DNA from 3 places in the Janthinobacterium sp. Mn2066 genome. Region 3 is predicted to be linked to each of the others. Evidence: predicted binding sites of a transcription regulator. Region 3 holds the regulator's gene; each other region holds the start of a gene.
What was found. The regulator FNR, encoded in region 3, switches genes on or off when oxygen is low (the NO sensors DNR and NnrR bind a similar motif). The targets are predictions, from matches to a motif close to TTGATNNNNATCAA.
Positions count from the first base shown of each region.

Region 1: a site for FNR is predicted at 3,698-3,711, ahead of ACL9RI_RS24815 (universal stress protein). Genes of this name have one in related genera too.
Region 2: a site for FNR is predicted at 1,737-1,750, ahead of paaA (1,2-phenylacetyl-CoA epoxidase subunit PaaA). Genes of this name have one in related genera too.

Region 1 covers NZ_JBMOUF010000015.1:92,886-100,629, forward strand. The annotation lists gene ACL9RI_RS24790 (DUF2325 domain-containing protein) at 1-166, opposite strand, end outside; gene ACL9RI_RS24795 (hypothetical protein) at 202-540, opposite strand; gene hemP (hemin uptake protein HemP) at 638-835, opposite strand; gene ACL9RI_RS24805 (helix-turn-helix domain-containing protein) at 1,127-1,960, opposite strand; gene ACL9RI_RS24810 (response regulator) at 2,367-3,011, opposite strand; gene ACL9RI_RS24815 (universal stress protein) at 3,149-3,616, opposite strand; gene ACL9RI_RS24820 (protein phosphatase CheZ) at 4,052-4,915, shown strand; gene ACL9RI_RS24825 (chemotaxis protein CheA) at 4,915-6,786, shown strand; gene ACL9RI_RS24830 (S41 family peptidase) at 6,850-7,744, opposite strand, start outside.
Region 2 covers NZ_JBMOUF010000003.1:443,977-451,720, forward strand. The annotation lists gene ACL9RI_RS08315 (M14 family metallopeptidase) at 1-219, opposite strand, end outside; gene ACL9RI_RS08320 (hypothetical protein) at 372-635, shown strand; gene paaX (phenylacetic acid degradation operon negative regulatory protein PaaX) at 668-1,600, opposite strand; gene paaA (1,2-phenylacetyl-CoA epoxidase subunit PaaA) at 1,834-2,823, shown strand; gene paaB (1,2-phenylacetyl-CoA epoxidase subunit PaaB) at 2,848-3,132, shown strand; gene paaC (1,2-phenylacetyl-CoA epoxidase subunit PaaC) at 3,147-3,899, shown strand; gene paaD (1,2-phenylacetyl-CoA epoxidase subunit PaaD) at 3,899-4,438, shown strand; gene paaE (1,2-phenylacetyl-CoA epoxidase subunit PaaE) at 4,476-5,555, shown strand; gene paaG (2-(1,2-epoxy-1,2-dihydrophenyl)acetyl-CoA isomerase PaaG) at 5,639-6,430, shown strand; gene paaH (3-hydroxyacyl-CoA dehydrogenase PaaH) at 6,440-7,744, shown strand, end outside.
Region 3 covers NZ_JBMOUF010000019.1:62,302-70,045, forward strand. The annotation lists gene ccoG (cytochrome c oxidase accessory protein CcoG) at 1-1,348, shown strand, start outside; gene ACL9RI_RS26690 (FixH family protein) at 1,364-1,888, shown strand; gene fnr (fumarate/nitrate reduction transcriptional regulator Fnr) at 1,892-2,650, opposite strand; gene ACL9RI_RS26700 (response regulator) at 2,868-5,969, shown strand; gene ACL9RI_RS26705 (TOBE domain-containing protein) at 5,966-6,733, opposite strand; gene ACL9RI_RS26710 (sulfate/molybdate ABC transporter ATP-binding protein) at 6,788-7,471, opposite strand; gene modB (molybdate ABC transporter permease subunit) at 7,477-7,744, opposite strand, start outside.

The DNA of each region.
Region 1 (7,744 bases), on a different contig from region 3:
CCAGCTTGCGCAGATAGCCGAGCGGCAAGCCCACGCCGACCAGCGGGCAGTGGCAGGTATGCGACAGTTCCCACAGCCGTCGCCGGCGCGAAGCGAGCGCGGCCTTTTCGGCCTCGCCGCTGGAACAATTGCTGATGACGGGGAGAGACTTGTCTTTGTCACACATGGCGGTATCCTGTCAGGCGTAGGAAGAAGGGAGAATTATTGCGGCAGGGAAGCGGCCGGACGCTTGGTGCTGACCATGCGGCCCAGCCGTTCGATGAACGTGGTTTTTGGTGGCGTGGGTAAATTTTGACTAACCAGCGTGGCCCATTGCTGCGACAGTTGCTGGCAAGTCGCCTGCAGTACGGGCGCCAGGTCGGGCAAGCCGGACAGGACTTGCAGGTGGCGTTCGATCACCGACGCCAGTTTCGGGCAGGCACCGTTATCCGTGCTGCGTGCGTGGTAATGCGACATCAGGTGCAATACGGCCGACAGCATCAACTCGGGTTGTTGCCCGGTGGCGCTGGCAGGCGTCGAAGAGTTACGGTCGATCGCCATCAAACACTCCTGTGCGGTGGTTTGGCTGGCTGGCGCGCACGTGGCGCGCGACTGGCTGGCGCGGTGATGCCGGGCTGCTATCTAACGTTCAGGCAGTTCAGGCAGTCAGGATCAGCTTATTCAATTGGGTCACGCGCAAGCGGTAAATCTTGCCGCTGTGTTCGATTTCCACTTCACGTCCCTGCTGCAGCAGCGCTTCACTGGTGATGCGGCGCGCCGGTTGCGCCATGCTTGCGAGCGGACGGGCGTGAATGGAAGTTGCATCCTGGGCCAAGGCGGGTTTTGAAGTATGCATTTTGACTTTCTTTTATCTCAGTTGAGAATGATTCGTATTTGCATTATTGTTGAATGTGGCCCGAAAAGCAAGCCCTATTTATGCGAAATCGGGCATTTTGTTGAGCATCGGTGAGAGGGGATTGCCGCCTGGTCAATTCAGATGGCGAAATGGTATGCGCAAGCGGGGGAACTGCGTCGGGCGGTGGCGGTGGCGGGCAGGTAGGGCGGGGAGTCAGCGGCGAAAAAAGACCCGGCCGAGCGGCAAGCGCTCCGGCCGGGTCAAGCCTGTGTCTGGCGAGTTGTCAATGGATCAGATCGTGGCAAGCAATTGCGCGGCATCGGCCTTGGTGTCGGTGTCGGCTTCCGCCTTGGCGGCAGCTTGCGTGTCGGCTTTCAGCTTGGCGGCGGCCAGTTGTTTGGCGCGTGAGCGCGATGGCGGCAGGCGGCGCAGGGTTTTCAGCGCATCGGGATCCTTGATGCCGATGGTGCGCTGGTCGACCGTGATCAGGCCGATTTCATTGAAGGCGGACAGGGTGCGGCTGACGGTTTCCAGGGTCAGGCCCAGGTAGCTGCCGATTTCGTGGCGCGTCATGCGCAGGTTGAACAGTTTGCTGGAATAGCCCATCTGCGCGAAGCGGTCGGCCAGCGAAACGAGGAAGCGGGCCACGCGGGCTTCGGCGCTGAGCGCGCCCAGCATGCCGATCATCGCCTGTTCACGCACCAGTTCGCGGCTCATCACGCCATACATGACGTTTTCCAGTTCCAGGTGGACGCGGCCCAGCGCCGTGAGTTTCTTGAAGGGCAGCAAAATCAGGTCGCAGTCGGACAGGGCCACCGCTTCCGACGAATAATGGCGCGAGTGGATGCCGTCCACGCCCAGCATGTCGCCCTTCATGGGAAAGCTGAGCACCTGTTCGTTGCCGAATTCGTCGATCAGCACGGTTTTCAAAAAACCCGAGTTGACGATATACAAGGTGTCGAATGGCTGGCCGATGGTGTGTACGCGCTGCCCCGTCTTGAACTGTACGTGCTGGAACAGCAGCTCGTCGGCGGCAATCGTGCAGGCGTTGGAGATATGCAGCAGGTCACATACTTCCTTCAGATTCGACCACAGCCGCCCTTGGCGCTGGCGCCCCGCTTCCATCGAGGAAGATGGGACGAGCGGCGACGAGGCCGGGCGGTTTTCAGGTGTTTGCGTGGACAGCATGTTCATCTCCTGGTGACAGGTAGTTCAGATTTGAATAACGGAATGCACGGGGTCGTTGCGCCCGGCCATGCAGGCCGGCGGCGTTGATCCTGGCGGGTATTGCTCAATTCGCTGAAGACTTGCTGTGTGATGACTGCAGTAATGATCAACCTAAGTGAAGACATAACTTGCCAGCAACTTGATTACTGATTTCAGTATGCCAACAGCCGTATAAAATTAATATCAGCAAGTGGCTGAATATGGCAGTAGGAGCCACGGTAGTGTCTGTAGGATTGTTCCTACCGGGAGGGGTGTCATTGCCGATGCCGATGGCATGGCAATGATGGATGCAGCACGCTCGCGCTCAGGTCTTGAAGGGGGACAGCAGGCGATGGGCCACGGCGTATTGCACCATTTCCGACAGGGAACTCATGCCCATCTTTTGCATGATGCGCGTCTTGTGCGTGCTGACCGTCTTGACGCTCAAGTGCAGGTTGTTGGCGATTTCCGTGATCGACTTGCCTGAGACCAGCAAGGAGAAGACTTCGAATTCGCGGTCCGACAGCTGTTTATGCAGCAAGCTTTCATTGGGCATCATGATATTGAGCACCAGTTGCTCGGCCACTTCGGCGCTGATGTAGGGACGGCCCGACGCCACCTTGTGGATGGCGCCTACCAGCTGGGTGCCGGCGCTTTCCTTGGTCAGATAGCCTTGCGCGCCGGCGCGGATGGCGCGCACGGCGTATTGCTCCTCTTCATGCATGGTGAGGATCAGGATAGCCAGCTTGGGCGCTTCGCTGCGGATCTGGCGGATCAGGTCGACCCCGCTGCGGCCCGGCATCGACAGGTCGAGCAGCAGCAAGTCAAAGCCACCCTGGCGCACGTGGTTCAGCACTTCGAAACCGTCAATCGCTTCGCCCACGATATCGATATCGGGCGCGCCGTCGAGTATGCGCTTCAAACCTTCGCGCATGATGGTGTGGTCGTCGGCAATCACAATACGTATCATAGGCCTGCAGTCTGTGCTGGCCGCAAGAGCTGGCCAAGGGTGAAAAGAAGTGTTAAAAAATCGGAAAGCTTGTCATATTAGCTGAAAACGGCGCCAGCCCCGTGTTTCTACCGTGCGCCGCCCTTTCATCTGACCTGTTACGGCGCCGGTGGTTCCTTGATCAGCCGATGTACCAATACCGGTAGTGTCGAGTGCGACAAGACTTTATTGGTGACGCTGCCCAGCAAGAGCTGGCCCCAGCCGCTGCGGCCGTGGGAACCCATGAAAATCAGGTCGCAGTGCTGCAACTGGGCTACCTCGACAATTTTCAGGGCCGGGCTGTCAGAAAAAGTCGTCAGGCCCGTCGCCTGCAGGCCCCGTTTGGCTGCCGCATCGAGCACGGCCTGCCAGTGGCCGGCGCCAGCCTTGCGCATGGCGATGCGGTATTCCTCTTCGCTGGGATAGCTTGGCGGAATGATCTCGATATACACGGGGTATTGGTACTCGGGCGCCACATACAGGGCGAGGATGTCCGCCTGCATCTGTTCTGCGAAGGCCACGCCGGCGCAGGCGGTCAGGTTGGAGACGGCTGAGCCGTCGGTGGCGATCAGAATTTTCTTATACATGGCAGTTCCTTTGTGTATGGACCGGCGCGCGCAGCCAGTCTTATTGTAGACGTGGCTGCAGCATTGTTTTCATGTAAAGACTTGATATTTATCAACACAGTTGCACCTTCAGTATAGACAACATAGGCAAGAAGAGGGCTTTTGTGGGTGTCAAGGGAGGGGGATTTCTTGCCTGGGCATGTTCTTGCCCGCACGCCAATGGTAGTATTTCAAAATACAACAGTGGGAACACTTATTTCCGTGAGGAAAAGCAATTGTAGGCCCGCTTTATAGCAGGAAGCGCGTTTTGAGATTTACCAATAGGGCAACGCCCTGCTACACTCGCACCATCGCAGCGGTATTGCCTCAAATCATCTTAATCGAGAAATTGCGGGTATCAGTCTGTAAAACGCACAGTTCAGGCGGAATTTTGACAAATTATGGAGAAGCAGGGATATGACCAACGCCGCTGATGATTTCGATGCCTTATTCGATGAAGTATCTGCGCAACGCACGGCCGCGCCCGCGCCTGCCGCCACGCCAGCACCCGCCGACATAGCGGACGACGATTTTGAAGCCTTGTTCGACTCGGTGTCGGCCAGCGTGGCAGCGCCGGCAGCGGCCGCCGCGCCGGTGGCCGAAGTCGCTGTGGAGGTGGCAACTGAGGTGGCAACGGATGTTGCCGCAGAAGCGCCGGCCGCCGATCCGGTCGACAAATCCGACCAGCCCATGTTTGAGCGCCTCGGCGGTATCGTGCGCCTGCTGCACGATTCCTTGCGTGAACTGGGTTACGACAAGGCGTTGACGGAAGCGTCGTCGCAGATCGTCGACGCGCAAGACCGCCTGGAATACGTGGCAACCCTGACCGAACAGGCCGCCAACAAGGTCTTGAACACCCTGGACGAAGGCATGCCGGCGCAGGATGTGCTGTCGAAAAAGGCCAAGGACATGGATAGCCGCTGGACCGCGCTGTTCGACGGCAAGCTGAGCCTGGAAGAATTCAAGGCCCTGGCCGGTGACACGCGCCAGTTCACGCAAGCCGTTGCGGTGGCCACGGAAGCAGAAAAAGCACGCTTGCTGGAAATTATGATGGCCCAGGACTTCCAGGACATCACCGGCCAGCTGATCAAAAAAGTGGTCAACATCACCAAGACGGTGGAAAACGAACTGGCCCAGCTGCTGCGCGACAACGCGCCAGCCGAAGTGCGCGAAAAACTCGCGCAAAAGCCGGCCGCACCGCTGATGCAGGGCCCGTCGGTGCCATCCGTGGCGCTGGACCAGAATAATGTTGACGATCTTCTTGCTGATTTGGGATTCTAATGGACGATATGCTCAAGGATTTCGTCGTCGAGGCGATGGATCTTGCGGTTAATGTTGAAGAGCACCTATTGCGTCTCGAGCGCGATCCTGACAACAAGGAAACGCTCAACGCGGTGTTCCGTTCTTTTCACACGATCAAGGGCGGCGCCGGGTTCATGGGCTTGCCTGCGCTGGTGGCAGCCTGCCACCTGACGGAAAACCTGTTCGACGCCTTGCGCACGGGCGCCGCGCCCGTCACTCCGCTGGCCATCGAGGCAGCGCTGCAGGCCTCCGGTTTCGTGGCCGACCAGCTGACGGAACTGGCCAATGGCGCCGCGCCGGAATCCCTGCCAGCCATGCCGCAGGAACTGGAACACATCCTGACCAACGCCATCGAAGGCAAGGATGCACCGGCCGCGCCTGCGCCGGTTGCCGCCCCTGCAGCAGTGGAAGTCGTGGCCGAAGTGGTCGCGGCCCCCGTTGTTGCCGCACCGGTGCTCGGAGAAGATGGCCTGGACTGGACTGGCATGTATAACGCCGTGGTGCCGGAAGGCAGCAAGCTGGCCGCCGCGCCCGCCACTGCCGCTGTGGCGGCAACGCCTGCATCCGCGCCTGCCGCACCTGTCGCTGCCGCTGCCAAGCCGGCCGGCAAGGCCTGGGATGGCGTAGACCGCCGCGAGGGCGCCGATGCGCGTCACGCCGCGCCCGTCAAGGAAGACAGCATCCGCGTCGACGCCGTCAAGCTCGACGCCTTGCTGGAAGTGGCTGGCGAATCGGTGCAGGCGGCCAACCAGGCTGCCGTGTTGCTGGAACGCTTGCTGCAATTCAAATTCGAAGGCCCGGCTGCCAGCCTGATGGCAACCCTGGCCGAAACGCTGGAACGCGCTTCGCGCTACTCGACCGAGTTGCAGCGCGCGACCCTGGCCACGCGCATGCAGCCGGTAGGCCGTCTGTTCCAGAAATTCCCGCGCCTGGTGCGCGAACTGGCGAAAGACCTGGGCAAGGATGTCGAGCTGACCATCGAGGGCGCGGAGACGGAAGTGGACCGCGTGGTGGTCGACAGCCTGTACGATCCGCTGGTGCACATGCTGCGCAATTCGCTCGACCATGGCGTGGAGTCGCCGGAAGACCGCCTGGCCGCCGGCAAGCCTGCCAAGTCGTATATTTCCCTGAAAGCATGGCAGGAAGCCAATAGCGTCATGATCGTGCTGCAGGATGACGGCAAGGGCATGGATCCCGTCTTCCTGCGCAGCAAGGCGCAGCAAAAAGGCTTGATCAGCGAAAACGCGCAGTTGAGCAACGACGAGTGTTTCCAGCTGGTCTTCCTGCCAGGCTTCTCGACCAAGGAAGTCGCGTCCAGCGTGTCCGGCCGCGGCGTGGGCATGGACGTGGTGAAAACGGCGGTAGAGAAAAACCGTGGCGCGATCCACATCGAATCCGCGCTGGGCCATGGCACCAAGTTTGCCATCCGCCTGCCGATCGAACTGTCGATCGTGCCGACCATGCTGGTGTCCACCTCGGGCGCCGCGCTGGCGCTGCCGATGGCGGTGGTGCAGCGCGTGGTCGAGTTGCCGGAAACCTTCATGGAAGTGGGCGGCGCACCGGTCCTGAAAGACCAGGGCCGTCCATTGCCGGTACGCTCGCTGGCGGGCGCCTTGGGCTACGAATCGTGCAGCGAGCGCGTCGGCATCGTGGTGGCCGCACCGCAACCGTACATCCTGGCGGTGGAAGCCGTCGATGGCACGGCCGACCTGGTGATCAAGCCGATGACGGCGATTACGGTGGAAGGCATTACCGGCACGGCCCGCTCGGCTGAAGGCGAACTGGTGCTGGTGGTGGGCCTGTCGTTCCTGATGGATGGTTGCCGAAGCAGCGTGCGCCTGGCAGCTTAAGACTGCTTTGTTGCTTGGAAAGCCCGCTGTGCTTCACGCACAGCGGGCTTTTTTATTACTGCATCAGACACCGTCCGGACGTAAGGTTCCACCTTCCAGCCAGCGTTGCACGCGCACGATTTCCTGTACGCGCGCTGCTTCGTCCTTGGGTGGCGGCAAGTAAATATCGGGCATGATGCCGCCCAGGTCCACTTGCAGATGGGGCAGGCGGGCCGAGCGCGAAGTGGCGTATTGCAGCTGGCGCAGACCCGATGGCAGGGCGTGCAGGCGCAGGTTGGAATAATCGAGCGCGCCATAGCTGTTGCGGCCGATCAATTTGACATGGAAACTTTGCCGCGCCGCCAGCAGGAATTCTTCACAGGAACTGGCGCACGCATTGTCGACCAGCACCGCCACGCGTGCCGGCTGTCGTGCAGCTTGGTGCAACTCTGGCGGACTCAAGCGTGTATAGCTGATCACGCCCTCATCGTTCTGAGGGGCATAGTCGCCCGGCTTGACGGTGCGCATCTGTGCCACGGCCTGGGCGGAAAACGCGGCGCAATTCTGGTCGCCCGGTGCGAGCAGGGGGCAGACTTTCTCCTGGCCATCGATATTGGCCGGCGTGGACAGCCATTCGGCGCCCATGTTGACCATCTCTCCCGAACTGATCCATTGCAGCAGGGGCGCATACGTGGCGTCGCTGCCGCCACCATTGCTGCGCACGTCCAGGATCCAGTTCGGATGCGAGGCCAGTGTCGTACGGTGCGTGTCGAGCAGGGCGGCCATGGCAGTGCGGTAGCGGCCGTGGAAGCTGGGTAGCGTCAATAAAACGGTCGTCTCCGACAGCACTTGCAGCGAGGGTTCCCTGGATGGCGCGGCTTGTCCTGCAACAGCGGGCTGGGCCGGGGAGGGTTTGGCGACGTCCTGCGCGCTGCCCGGCTTGACATGCAAATGGCCCTTGCGCCACATGCCCACATAG
Region 2 (7,744 bases), on a different contig from region 3:
CTGGTAATCTTTCCAGCCGTCCGGGTAAGCAGACTTGCCGGCATTCATGAAGCGGATCGTGCACGCTTCGCCTTGCGCGCCTTGCAGGCGGAAATAAAACCACTGCGTAATGTCGGCGTGGGAATCTTTACGGATGTTCAGCTCGATGGATTGGGCATCGTCGGCGCGCAGCACCTCGATCGCGCCGGCGTCGAATTGCTGGCTGATTTTAATGGTCATGAATGTTTCCTGATAAAAACAAATAAGGTTTGCATCGTGTGCAATGGCGCGATGATACCCGTTTTACTTGTCACCTTGTGCTGGCGCAAAGGGCGACACGTGTCCTTTGCTAAGGTAAAAAGTCCTAGCGCAGTTAATCAGGGGAGAACATCATGGCAAGCAATGGCACGCAAGATAACCATATCCGGGAGCTGGAAAAGAAAATCAGCGCCCTCAGCGACGCGCTGGCCCACCTGGGGCAGGGGACGAGCCTGAAGGAGTTGCTGCGCATTATACGTTTCCCCGGCTACACCACGCCGGCCGAATTCGCCTTTAACGTCGCCATCCTCGACACCATGCTGGTGCAGGCGAATGCGCTGGATAAACTGGGGCAGGATTTGGTGGCGGGGGCGAAACTTGTGGTCGGCAAGCAGTAATCAGGGGTCAGACCCGCCGGGTCTGACCCCATTTACAAGCCGCCGAAGCGCTCAAAGAACCACGGCTGAACCGATGGCGCATGTTCATCCTCGCGCCGCAAGGTCGCCAGGATATAGTCTTCGGCCGCTGCATGCGTGCGGCGGTACAGGGCGCGCGCCAGGGCGTAGGCTTGTGTGCCGGGCCACGGTTCGGGTAGCAGTTCGACGGGCAGTTGCGGGTCGTGCAATTGCACGCGGCGGTAGGTGTGCGTCAGTAGCGAACGGATGACGAACGCCTGTTCCGCATCGATCGTGGCGTCCTTTGCCTGCACCTGCAGCAGGTGCAGCAGCGGCTGGAAGCGCGCAATAAATTGTGCATAGCCGGCCATCACTTCCGATAAATCCCAGCATTCGCCGACCATATCGCGCAGCGGACGGGTGCTCACGCCCGGCAATTCCGTTGCGTGGCAGACATACAGCTTGCCCAGCACTTCATTGCGGGTGAGGATATCTTCCAATACATCCGGGTCGGCCGCCGGATGGCCGAAGATGCCCGGCGCAATCAAGCCATAACCTGCCCACAGTAATTCCTTGCGCACGGCGCCCCGTTCCGCGGCGTCGATGCTGCCGGCCGGGCCGATCACCAGGGTCCAGCTGCCATCCCAGTGCGCCACCAGCGGCGCGTAGATGCGACGGTAGGCGCGCTCGAAGCGGGCCGATGCTTCCGGGCGTATGGTATAGGCGCTGCGGCGGCCATCGCGCTGCGAGCTGAGCCAGCCTTCCTGCGCCAGGCGGAATACGCTGGTGCGCAGCAGACGGTCATTCACGCCGAACGGCGCCAGCAATTCGATCAGGCTGCCCAGCCAGAGCGTCCCGCCGCGCGGCACGATGGCGTCGCCGAAGATGGTCATCACCAGCGACTTGGAGCGGGGCGGGTCGTTGGCGAGGAAATCGGCTATCCATGCGGTACAAGCGGGGTTTTTCATGTGGTCCTGGGCTGGTTGCTGCGGTATGTGAACAAGATGCACAGTTTACTTGGCCGTGCGTTTGCCGTGCGGAAAGGTTGTGATTATTTTTCACATCATACCTTGTCAAAACTCGCATGAGATACGAAATATTAAAATGATTCAAATCAAGTGTATGCAAACTGATTTTTGTATCGTATTATCTGATTATCGCCATGCGCCGCTGCGCATGCATAGAACATGGGAGACAGATCATGTACGCACAAATGGTTGAAACCGGCCTGAAAAACGTCCGTTCCATCGATGACATGGGGCAAGACGAACGGGCTTTCCAGGCGCGCATCGACGAAGGCATCAAGATCGAGGCCAAGGACTGGATGCCGGACGCCTACCGCAAGACCCTGATACGCCAGATTTCGCAGCACGCGCACTCGGAAATCGTGGGGCAGTTGCCAGAAGGCAACTGGGTCACGCGCGCCCCTACCCTGAAGCGCAAGTCGATCTTGCTGGCCAAGATACAGGATGAAGCGGGCCACGGCCTTTACCTGTACAGCGCGGCGGAAACGTTGGGCGTATCGCGCGACGAGCTGCTGGCCGCCTTGCATTCGGGCAAAGCCAAATACTCCAGCATTTTTAACTATCCCACCTTGTCATGGGCCGATATGGGCGCCATCGGCTGGCTGGTCGACGGTTCGGCCATCATCAACCAGATTCCCCTGTGCCGCTGCTCGTACGGTCCATATGCGCGCGCCATGATCCGCGTCTGCAAGGAAGAGTCGTTCCATGCGCGCCAGGGCTACGACATCATGATGTCGCTGTGCAAGGGCACGCCGGAGCAAAAAGCCATGGCGCAAGATGCCTTGAACCGCTGGTGGTGGCCGTCGCTGATGATGTTCGGCCCGTCCGACGCCGCTTCCGTCAACAGCGCGCAATCGGCGCAATGGCGCATCAAGCTGTTCTCCAATGACGAACTGCGCCAGCGCATGGTCGACCAGACCGTGCCGCAAATCGAATACCTGGGCTTGACCGTGCCCGATCCCGACCTGAAATTCAATGCTGACACGGGCCATTACGAATTCGGCGAAATCGACTGGGCCGAATTCAACAATGTATTGAAAGGCAATGGTCCCTGCAACCGCGAGCGTTTGCAAACGCGGGTCAAGGCGTATGACGAAGGCGAGTGGTTCCGCGATGCGCTGGTTGCCTACGCCGACAAGCAAGCCGCTGGCAAAGCGGCAGCGTAAATATAAAGAACCGAGGAGAACAGCATGAGCAAAGAATGGCCATTGTGGGAAGTTTTCATCCGCAGCCAGCACGGCCTGGCGCATAAACACGTGGGCAGCCTGCACGCGTCCGACGCCACCATGGCGGTCAATCATGCGCGCGACGTCTACACGCGCCGCAATGAAGGCGTCAGCATCTGGGTGGTGCGCGCGGCCGATATCGTCGCCAGCAGCCCGGGCGACAAGGGCGCCCTGTTCGAACCATCGAACAGCAAGGTGTACCGCCATCCCACCTTCTTCCCGATGCCGGAAGAAGTCAAGAACCTGTGACGGGAGCGCCTGCAATGGATGACAAGGTCAATTACCTGCTGCGCCTGGGCGACAATGCCCTGATCCTCAGCCAGCAGCTGTCCAAGCTGTGCGGCAAGGGACCGGCGCTGGAAGAAGACATGGCGCTGACCAACGTGGCGCTCGATCTGCTGGGCCAGACGCGCTTGTGGTTCAGTTATGCGGCCGAACTGGAAAACGCGGGCCGCGACGAAGACGATATCGCCTTCATGCGCGACGCGCACGACTTCAAGAACTGCCTGCTGCTGGAACAGCCGAACGGCAACTACGCCGACACCCTGATGCGCCAGTTTTTCTTCGATACCTGGCATTACTTCCAGCTGCTGGAACTGAGCAAGTGCGGCGATCCGCGCATCGTGGAAGTGGCGCAAAAATCGATCAAGGAAGTGACCTATCACCTGCGCCGCAGCGGCGATCTGGTCGTGCGCCTGGGCGATGGCACGCCGGAAAGCCATGCCAAGACGCAGGCGGCCGCCGATGCGCTGTGGATGTACACGGGCGAGATGTTTAATTATGACGCCGTTGACCAGGCGATGTTTGACGCCGGCATCGCCCCTTCCAGCGAGGTGTTAAGACAGGCTTTCCTCGAGCACGTGGCCGAGATCTTTGCAGAGGCGACCCTGGCCATGCCGGCGCCGGACGCCTGGATGCAAAAGGGTGGCAAGCAGGGCCGCCATACGGAACACCTGGGCTTTATCCTGGCCGAGATGCAGTTCCTGCAGCGCGCCTATCCCGGAGCGGAGTGGTAATGAATACCGTCGCAGCATCGCTGGACGCGGCCCAGGTCTGGGCCTGGCTGGGCGAAGTGCCCGATCCTGAAATCCCCGTCATTTCGGTGGTGGACCTGGGTATCGTGCGCGCCGTGGACGTGGTGGATGGGGATGAGTGCATCGTGACCATCACGCCCACCTATTCGGGCTGCCCGGCCATGCAGGTGATTGCCGACGCCGTCACCGATGCCTTGCGCAGCCACGGCGTGGCCAGGGTCACCCTGGTAAACCAGCTGTCGCCCGCCTGGACTACGGACTGGATGAGCGAGACGGGCAAGGCCAAACTGAAAGGTTATGGCATCGCCCCGCCGCAACAGCAGGTGATCGATATCAGTGGCTTGCGTGGTGGCGCAGGGGCGGGAGTCAAGCGTCATGCTGTGCCCAAGCTCGACGTGATTTGCCCCAACTGCGGTTCAAACCACACGCAGCTGACCAGCCAGTTCGGCTCCACGCCGTGCAAGGCCCTGTATAAATGCCTGGATTGCCGTGAACCGTTTGACTACTTCAAGTGCCACTAAAAACAGGCATGCGTTGCGAAGAAACTGGAGATGAAGCATGAGTAAATTTTATCCGCTGTCGGTGGCAGACGTGCGCCATGAAACGCGTGACACCATCGCCGTCACGTTTGCCGTGCCGGCGGAGCTGGAGCAGCAATTCCGCTACCAGCAGGGGCAGCACCTGACACTGCGCACCCATATCAATGCGGAAGACGTGCGCCGCTCGTATTCCATCTGTTCGGCGGTGCAGGACGGCAGCCTGCGCGTGGCCATCAAGCGCACGCCGGGCGGTGCCTTTTCGACCTGGGCGAACGACACCGTGAAAGTAGGTGCCAGTATCGACGTGATGCCGCCGATGGGCCATTTCAACGTGCCGCTTGATGGCGCCAACCGCAAGCACTACCTGGCGTTTGCGGCTGGCAGCGGCATCACGCCCATCCTCTCCATCATCAAGACGACCCTGCTGGCCGAACCCCTGAGCCGCTTCACGCTGTTTTACGGTAACCGCGCATCGTCTTCCGTCATCTTCAAGGAAGAATTGACGGACTTGAAGGATGTGTACCTGGAGCGCCTGAACCTGGTCTACGTGATGAGCCGCGAGCAGCAGGATATCGAATTGTTCAATGGCCGCATCACGCAGGAAAAATGCGAACAGTTCCTGCAGCACTGGATCAGGATCGAGGACTACGATCACGCCTTTATCTGCGGCCCGGAAGACATGATGCTGGGCGTGTCGACCGCCCTGCAGGCGGCTGGCATGCCCAAGCAAAATATCAAGATCGAGCTGTTCGCCGCCAGCATCCCGAAAAACGCCCACAAGCCGCGTACCCCGCCTGACGAGACCACCCGCCAGGAAACGGAAGTGACCGTCATCATGGACGGTTACCACACCAGCTTTACCATGGAGCGCGACAAGGAATCCATCCTCGACGCCGGCCTGCGGCAGGGCATCGACATGCGCTATTCGTGCAAGGGGGGCGTGTGTTCCACCTGCCGCTGCAAGGTCACGCAAGGCAAGATCGAGATGGACGTCAACTACGCGCTGGAAGACTACGAAGTGGCGCGCGGTTTTGTATTGAGCTGCCAGAGTTTTCCGTTGACGGATAAGGTGGTCGTTGATTTCGACCAGGCTGAATAACCCAACTGCCACTGCCGGGGTCAGACCCGGCGGGTCTGACCCCAGATTTCTGTTGAGGGTCATTACACAAGAAGCGAGACATCATGAGCTACCAAAACATCCTCTTCACCATCGAGCAGGGCATTGCCACCCTGACCCTGAACCGTCCCGATAAACTCAACAGCTTCACGCAGGCGATGCACGAGGAAGTGCGCGACGCCATTGCGCAAGTCAACGCCGATAAGACCGTGCGCGTGTTTGTGCTGACGGGCGCGGGCCGTGGCTTTTGCGCGGGCCAGGATTTGTCGGACCGCGCCGTGGAGCCGGGTTCCAAAGGCGTGGACCTGGGCGAGTCGGTGGAAAAAAACTATGCGCCGCTGGTGCTGGCGCTGAAGGCCTTACCGATGCCCGTGATTTGCGCCGTCAATGGCGTGGCCGCCGGTGCGGGCGCCAACCTGGCGCTGGCTTGCGATATCGTTATCGCCGGCAAATCGGCCAGCTTCGTGGAAGTATTTTGCAAACTGGGCCTGATCCCGGACACGGGCGGCACCTTCTTTTTGCCCCGTTTGATCGGTTCGGCGCGCGCCATGGGTTTGGCCATGCTCGGTGAAAAGCTGACGGCAGAAAAAGCCGAAGACTGGGGTTTGATCTGGAAATGCGTGGACGACGACCAACTGGCGGAAGAAACCCGCAAGCTGGCCGTGCACTTTTCCACCGCGCCCACCAAGGGCCTGGCGTTCACCAAGCAGGCACTGGCCGCCAGCGGCGCCAATACTTTGCCGCAGCAGCTGGCGCTGGAAGCAGGCATGATGAGCGAACTCGGTAACAGCGACGATTACCGCGAAGGCGTGGCCGCCTTCATGGAAAAGCGCGTACCGCAATTCAAGGGACATTAAGGAATCGTTATGGCAGCATTGGAAAAAAATTCAGTCGTCGCCGTCATCGGCAGCGGCGCCATGGGCGCAGGCATCGCGCAAGTCGCGGCGGCCGCCGGCTATCGCGTGAAACTGTACGACACGCGCCCGGAAGCCGTCAGCAAGGCACTGGCCGACATCGGCAAGATGTATGGCAAGCTGGCGGAAAAAGGCCGCATGACGACGGACGAAGCGTTCGCCGCCACGGCCCGCCTGCAAGCTGCCGGCAGCCTGGCCGACGTGGCGGATGCGGCGCTGGTGGTGGAAGCCATCGTGGAAAACCTCGACGTCAAGCGCAGCGTGTTCGCTGAACTGGAAGCGCTGGTGGCCGATGACTGCATCCTGGCCACCAATACTTCGTCGATTTCCGTCACGGCGATTGCCGCCAAGCTGCGCAGCCCGGAACGCCTGGTCGGCATGCACTTCTTTAACCCTGTCCCCTTGATGGCGCTGGTGGAAGTGATCAGCGGCCTGGCTACCAGCGAGGCTGTCGCCGCTACCGTCTACGATACCGCTAGCGCGTGGGGCAAGAATCCCGTGCATGCAAAATCGACGCCTGGCTTTATCGTCAACCGCGTGGCCCGTCCGTTTTATGCGGAAGGCTGGCGTTTGCTCGGCGAACAGGCGGGCGACCCGGCCACCATCGACGCCGTATTGCGCGAAGCGGGCGGCTTCCGCATGGGCCCCTTCGAACTGATGGACCTGATCGGCCATGACGTCAATTTCTCCGTCACGCAATCCGTATTCGGCGCCTATTTCAACGACCCGCGTTTTACGCCATCCGTGCTGCAGCAGGAAATGGTCAACGCCGGCTTCCTGGGCCGCAAATCGGGCCGTGGCTTTTATGCTTATGGCGAGGGCGCTGCCGCTCCCGTGGCGCAGGCGGAAGCAGCGCAGCCCAAGCCGGATGTGGTGACCCTGAGCGCTGCCATTGGCGGCGATGGCCGTGGTCACAGCGGCATCGTCCACAGCCTGGTGCAGCGGCTGGAGCAATCAGGCATCGTGGTCAGCAGCCGCGTGCTGCTCGAAGGCCAGGCGCATGATGCGGCGCCCGCCCTGCATTGCAACGGCGCCGCGATCTACCTCACCGATGGCCGCAGCGCTACCCAGCGCGCGCACGACAACCAGCATCCCGACACCGTGCTGTTCGACCTGGCGCTCGACTACGCCAGTGCCAAACGTATCGCCCTGGCCCGTGCCGACCAGTGCAGCGATGCGGCCTATGCCGCTGTCGTGGGCCTGTTCCAGGCCGCCGGTTTCACGGTTACGCGTCTGGATGATGTAGCGGGCATGGCG
Region 3 (7,744 bases):
GCAGATCTACCCTCGCGAGGCCAAAGGACGCTACGCCACCTGGCGCTGGGTTTGCCTGTGGCTGACCCAGCTGGCGTTCTACGGCTTGCCGTGGCTGAGCTGGAACGGCAGGCAAGCGCTGCTGTTCGACTTGACCACGCGCAAGTTCTACATTTTCGGCGTGGTGCTGTGGCCGCAGGATTTTATCTACCTGGCGGCCCTGCTGATCATCTGCGCCTATCTTTTATTCCTTGTCACGGCCATCGCCGGCAGGGTCTGGTGCGGCTTCGCCTGCCCGCAAACCGTGTACACGGAAATCTTCATGTGGGTCGAACGCAAGATCGAAGGCACGCGCAGCGCGCGCATGGCGCTCGACCGGCAAGGCCCGTCCTTGCGCAAGACGGCCAAGAAAACCGCCAAGCATATGGCCTGGGGCGCCATCGCCCTGTGGACAGGTTTTACCTTTGTCGGCTACTTCACGCCGATACAGGAATTGGCGCATGAAGTACGCACGCTCAACTTCGGTCCCTGGGAATGGTTCTGGGTCTTGTTCTACAGCCTGGCCACCTATGGCAATGCAGGCTGGCTGCGCGAACAGGTGTGCAAATACATGTGCCCATATGCGCGTTTCCAGAGCGCCATGTTCGACCAGGATACCCTGATCGTCAGCTACGATGCGAAACGCGGCGAACCACGTGGTGCGCTGAACAAGAAAACCGCCAGTGGCGACGCCCAGCTGGGCGCCTGCATCGATTGCAGCCTGTGCGTGCAGGTGTGTCCGACCGGCATCGATATCCGCAAGGGCTTGCAATATGAATGCATCGGCTGCGCCGCTTGCGTGGACGCCTGCAACAGCGTGATGGACAAGATCAGGCGCCCGCGCGGACTGGTGCGCTACAGCACGGACCATGCACTGGCCAACAACTTTGATGCACGACAAATACGCCGCCGCGCCATGCGCCCGCGCGTGCTGGTCTACACCGCCATCCTGGCCCTGATCACCATCGCCGTCGGCAGTTCCTTGCTCTTGCGCACGCCGTTGAAACTGGACGTGATCCGCGACCGCGGTTCGCTGGGGCGCGAAGTGGAAGACGGCATGATCGAAAACGTGTATCGCCTGCAAATCATGAATACGTCGGAACAGCGCCAGACCTACCGCATCACGGTCGATGGCTTGCCCGGCTTGACCCTGCTCACGCGCGATGAAGTAACCGTCGAGCCGACGGAAACGCTGGCCTGGCCGATCCGCCTGCGCGCGCCGCACGGCGTGGGGGACAAAGGCTCGAACAAAATCGGCATTGCATTGACTTCGCTCGACGACGCCTCGCTGCATGTCCATGAAAAAGCGGTGTTTTTTGTACCGCGCTAAAGAAAAGGAAAAACCATGTCCCATCCCTCGCCGCTACAGGCGCCCGTCGCTCCCTGGTATAAGCACCGCTGGCCCTGGCTGCTGATGGTGGGCCCTGGATTGTCCGTCATCGTCGGCAGTGTCATGGGCTATATCGCCTTTACGCAACCCGACGCGCTGGTGGTGGGCGATTATTACAAGCAGGGCAAGGCCATCAACCAGGACTTGCGGCGCGATACAGTCGCCAGCAACCTGGCCATGGACACCCGCCTGGCCTATGACGTGGCGCAAGGCCGGCTGACGGGTTCCGTGCACAGCTTCGGCAAGGCTTACCAGGCGCCGCTGCAGCTGCACCTGGCGCACGCCACCTTGCCGGAAAAAGATATCCGGCTGCTGGTGCAGCCCGATGCACAGGGGAATTTTTCGGTAGCGTTGCCGATGCTGGAACGCAGCCGCTGGCAAGTGCTGGTGGAGAACGACAAGCGCGAGTGGCGCTTGTCGGGGATCTGGAGCTGGCCGGTGCAGCGCGCGATTACCCTGCGCGCCGACGAAGAGCTGTAAAACCTATTTGCAGTTGTCGGTACCGGCCGTAATGGCTTTCAACTTTGCTGGCTGCAAGATCTCGATCTCGCGGTTCGACACGCGCAGCCAGCCTTCCTTCTTGAATTTCGACAGCAGACGGCTGACGCTTTCGATGGTCAGCCCCAGGTAGTTGCCGATCTCTTCGCGCGACATGCGCAGCTGGAAATTGCTGCCCGAATAACCGCGCGCTTCGTAGCGCGAGGCCAGGTTGACGATGAAGGCGGCAAACCGCTGCGTGGCCTGCATATTACCCAACAACAACATCACGCTTTGCTCACGCGTGATTTCCTGGCTCATCATGCGGTGAAAATGGCGCAGCAGGGTCGGCATGTTTCCCAGCAATTGTTCCAGGCTGGAAAACGGGATTTCACACACTTCGCTGTCTTCCAGCGCCACCGCGTTGCAATGGTGGCGGTCGGCGCTGATGGCGTCCATGCCCAGCAGTTCCCCGGCCATCTGGAATCCCGTCACCTGCTCTTCGCCACCCGGATTGATCTGGTACGTCTTGAAGTGCCCCAGGCGTATTGCATACAGATTCTGGAATGCATCGCCGATGCGGAACAGCGAAGCGCCACGGGGCACCTTGCGGCGGCGGCCGATGATCTGGTCCAGGCGGTCCATGTCGCCCACATCCAGGCCCATCGGCAAACACAGCTGGTGCATGCTGCACGTCGAGCAGCGCGCGCGCAACGCCTCCACGGAAACCACGGGTGGAATAGGCGAAAGTAGCGCTTCAGTCATGTCTGTACCTTTTAGAAAAATGCAACATCAAGTTTACTGCATAGTACGTTGCCATGCGACAATTTCAGCGAAAAACAGTACAAATAGCGACATCCATCCTTTAATTATATGGCAACATCGTGGAACCTCGCTATAGCGCCGTACTCGCCAGCACCGCAATGCGAAAAGGCACAGGCTGATTGCTTGCCAAGCCAGGGTATTGATAGGAAAATAAATCATGAAACCTCTCGGCATCAAAGCAAAAGTCGCCCTGGCCACCAGCCTGACCTCGATCGCCATGATCGCCCTGGTCACCATGATCCAGGTGCAGCGCATGCGCGACGACTTCACCACCGTGCTGCTGAGCCAGCAAGCGGCGCTGGTCGCGCGCACGGCGGAGGAACTCGACGACAAGCTGCAGATGTTGCTCGACATCATCTCCCAGACGGCGCAGCACCAGCCCCCCGAACTGATGCAGAACGCCGGCCAGTTGCGCACCTACTATGAACAACGGGCCGTGCTGGCCCTGTTTGACGATGTGCTGGTGCTGGACAAGCAGGGCAAGGTGGTGGCCGACGTGCCCCAGGTTCCAGCGCGCAATGGCATCGATGTGACCGACCGCGACTACTTCAAGACGGTGATGCGCACGCGCCGCGCCATGATCACCGAGCCCATGCTGGGCAAGACCAGCCACCTGCCCATCGTGCAAATGGTCGCTCCCGTGCTCGATGGCCAGGGCGAGGTAGTGGGCATCGTGATCGGCGTCTTGCGCCTGTACAAGGACAATCTGCTGGGCCATCTGCGCCAGGCCAAGGTCGGCAAGAATGGCTATTATTTTGTCCTCACGCGCGACCCCGTGCCCCTGTATGTGCTGCACCCGGACACCAGCCGCCTGCTGCAGCCCCGTTCGCCAAACGCCAATCTGGCCACCACGCAATTGCTCAAGCAGGACGGCGAGGGCAGCATGATCAGCACCAATAGCCAGGGCGTGACGGCCGTCAACAGTTTCCAGCGCCTGAAATCGGTCAACTGGCTGCTGGCTGCCTCCTTGCCCGTCGATGACGCCTTCGAACCGTTCGACGGCGTGCTGTACCGGCTGGTGCTGTGGAGTATCTTCGCCTCGCTGCTGGCCGCCCTGGTGCTGGGCTGGGTAACCGTGCGTTTGCTGTCGCCGCTGGTGCGCCTGCGCGACACCTTGCTGGCCCTGCGCGTCAGCGGCAGCCGCTTTACGCCCATCCCGGTGCAGCAGCGCGACGAAATCGGCGAACTGACCGACGCCTTCAATGGCTTGATGAGCGAGCGCGAACGGCTGCAGCAGGAAGTCGAGGTGCGCGCCGGCGAGCTGGAACAGGAGCGCGACCGGGCCGAAGCGGCCAACCGCGCGAAGAGCGATTTCGTGGCCAATATGAGCCATGAAATCCGCACGCCCCTGAATGCCGTGCTGGGCATGGTGTATTTGCTGGGCAATACCCGGCTCGACACGGAACAGCGCAAATACCTGACCATGGTGCGCGTGGCGGGCCAGTCGCTGCTGGGCATCCTGAACGACGTGCTCGATTTCTCGAAGATCGAGGCGCGCCGCATGGACTTGTCGCCGATCGAATTCGACCTCGATGAGCTGATGAATACCCTGGCCACCACCATGACCATGAATGCCGGCGAAAAGGAGCTGGAACTGGCGATCGCCGTCGAACCGGACGTGCCGCGCCGCCTGGTGGGCGACGCCCAGCGGCTGCAGCAAATCCTCGTCAACCTGGCGGGCAACGCCATCAAATTTACGGAAAGCGGCGAAGTGGTGGTGGCCGTCAGCCTGGCGCAGGACGAACCGGGCCAGCAAAACCGTTCATGGCTGCGCTTCGAAGTGCGCGACACGGGCATCGGCATGACGGCCCAGCAGCAGGAACAGTTGTTTACCGCTTTCTCGCAGGGCGACCAGAGCATCACCCGGCGCTTCGGCGGCACGGGCCTGGGGCTGGCCATCAGCAAGCACCTGATCCACATGATGGGCGGTGAAATTGCCGTTACCAGCAGCGAAGGCAAGGGCAGCCGCTTCTGGTTCAGCGTGCCCTTCGACGTGCTGGCCCAGCCCGAGGCCGAACGGCGCACGCCGGCGCTGGGGCAGCTGCGCCTGCTGGTGGCCGACGACAACCGCACCAGCCGCGAGCTGATCGTCAAGCTGATCGAGGCCTGGGGCTGGAATGCCGACCAGGTCGATTCCGGTTTCGCCGCCATCGCGCTATACCGCGAACGGCTGGCCCAACAAGAACCGTACGATGTGGTGCTGGCCGACTGGCATATGCCGGTGATGGACGGCCTGGCCACGGCCAAGGCCATCCGCGAGGCGGCGACGGGCCAGCGCCAGCCCATCGTGGTGATGGTCAATGCCTTTGCCCGCAACCACCTGGAAGAAATCTCCAGCGCGGCCGAAGCGGACGTGGTGCTGATGAAGCCGATCACGGGCTCGAGCCTGTTCGACGCCCTGCACCAGGCCCTGAGCGCCAAGGACAATGACGGCGAAGCGCGACTGCATGCACAGCCCGCAGGCACGGCGCTGGCCGGCATGCACTTTTTGCTGGTCGAAGACAATCATTTGAACCAGGCCGTGGCACGCGGCATCCTGGAACACATGGGCGCCACCCTGGACGTGGTGGCCGATGGCTTGCAGGCGGTGGAACGGCTGCGCGCAGAAGCACTGCGCTATGACATCGTGCTGATGGACATGCAAATGCCCGTCATGGACGGCTTCAGCGCCACCCACATCATCCGCACGGAGCTGCGTTTGACCTTGCCCGTGATCGCCATGACGGCGGGCGTGCTGGCCTCCGAGCGCGAACGCTGCATGACGGCCGGTATCACCGACTTCATCGCCAAGCCGGTGGTGGTGGAAGAAATGATGGAAGTGATCACCCGCCACCTGCCGGCACGTCCCCATGCGCCCGTTCTGGAAAAAACCGCGGCGGCGCCGGTGGATGAAGACGTATTTTCCATGGCCCCCCTGATGCGCGTGATGGGGCACGACGCCAAGGGCAGGGGCGTCTTGCGGCGCATGGTGGAAGATGCGCTGAACAAGGGCATGACGCCCGTGCGCGAAGCCGAGACAGCCTTGCAGGAAAACCGCCACGGCGACGCCGCGCGCATCCTGCACGGCTTGCGCGGCTCCGTCGGCACCCTGGGCACCAAGCGTTTGATCCAGGCTGCGTTTGCCGCCGAAGAAGCGATCCATACGGAACGCCTGGATGAGGTGCCGGCGCTGCTGGCAAAAGTACGGGAAGAGCTGGAGCAGGTACTGGCAGCCGCGCGCGCGTGGCTGGCGCGGCTGCAGGATGAAGACTGGGCTTAGGCAGGTACGCCCAAAATCACGCTCGACGCTTTAAAGATCGCCGTCAGCTTGCCGCCTTCGGTAATCCCCAGGTCGCTGCTGCTTTGATTGGTGACAATCGCGGCGATGGTGCCGCCGCCGGGCAGGTCCAGCACTACTTCCGTATTCACGGCGCCCGTCTGCACGCGGGTCACGCTGCCCGTCAGCTGGTTGCGGGCCGAGAAGCGGGCGCCTTCGCTGTCGGCCACCAGGATCACCGAGGACGCCTTGATCAGCGCGAACGCTTCCACGCCCACGGCCAGGCCCAGGCTTTCGCTGCTGTCGCGCGTGACGATGGCGACGATGTGTTGGCCGCCCGGCAGTTCCAGCACGACTTCATCGTTGACGGCGCCCGTCTTGAGCTGGGCAACCTTGCCCAGGAATTGATTGCGCGCGGTAGTTTTCATGGCCATTCTCCGTATGAGTAAAAGATCGTCGGCGATGCCTTCCGCCTGGCTGCCCAGCTGGCGCAGATAGCGTGCATGCTCGCGTTCGATGATACGGAAATTGTCGACCAGCTGGCGCCCGCGCGGCGTCAAACGCGTGCCGCCGCCGCCCTTGCCGCCCGTCAGGCGCTCGACCAGCGGTTCGCCGGCCAGGTTGTTCATGGCGTCGATCGCGTCCCAGGCCGCCTTGTAGCTCATCTTGACGGCCTTGGCGGCCTGCGTGATCGAGCCATGTTCGGCGATGGCGCCCAGCAGTTCCACGCGGCCCGTGCCACCCAGGTTTTCGCCGCCCACCGTCATCCATACCGAGCCTTGCAGGCCGATTCCTGCTGTTTTATCCGCTACATTATCCAATTAGGCCGCCTTATTCTCTGCACTATCGATCTGGCCGTCGCGCAGGTAAAGCACATGTTCGCCCAGGATGCGTGCGTCTTCCGGATCGTGGGTGATCAGGATGATCGGCACTTCCAGGCGCTGCTGCCACTGGCTCAGCTCCAGGCGCATTTTGACACGCAGGGCAGGGTCGAGGGCGGCAAACGGTTCATCGAGCAGCAGGGCGGCCGGATCGGATACCAATGCCCGCGCCAGCGCCACCCTTTGGCGCTGGCCGCCAGACAACTCATCGGGATACTGGTGCGCCAGTTCCTGCAAATGAAACGCGTCGAGCCACTGGTCGACTTTTTCCAGTTTGGTGCGCGCACGCGGATTGAACCAGCCCCGGCGCAGGCCAAAACCCACGTTCTGGCGCACCGTCAGGTGGGGAAACAGCGCGTAGTCCTGGAACAGGTACGCCACGTTGCGCTGCTGCGGCGCCAGGTTGATGCCGGCGGCGGAATCGAACAGGGTGCGGCCATTCAGGCGGATATGGCCTTCGCTGGGCGTAAACAAGCCGGCGATCGCCTTCAAGGTCATGCTCTTGCCGGCGCCGGACGGGCCGAACACGGCGATGCGCTGGCTACTGGAGGTGCATTGCACGTGCAAATTAAAACTGCGTTTGCCGGAGCGCAGGGTTGCGCGGATGTCGAGGTCGAGTTGCATAGGCTTTATTTGTGAACGATGCGCCCCGGCGCCAATCGGCCAGCGGCCAGCAGCACCACGATGCAGACGGCAGACGTGATCAGCACCAGCATGTTGGCGGCATCATCCTGGCCCGCCTGCACCGCTTCATACACGGCCACCGACAGGGTTTGCGTCTTGCCCGGGATGCTGCCAGCGACCATCAGGGTGGCGCCGAATTCACCAAGAGCGCGCACGAAACCGAGCAGCACACCCGCCAGGATACCGCGCCACGCCAGCGGCAAGGTCACGCGG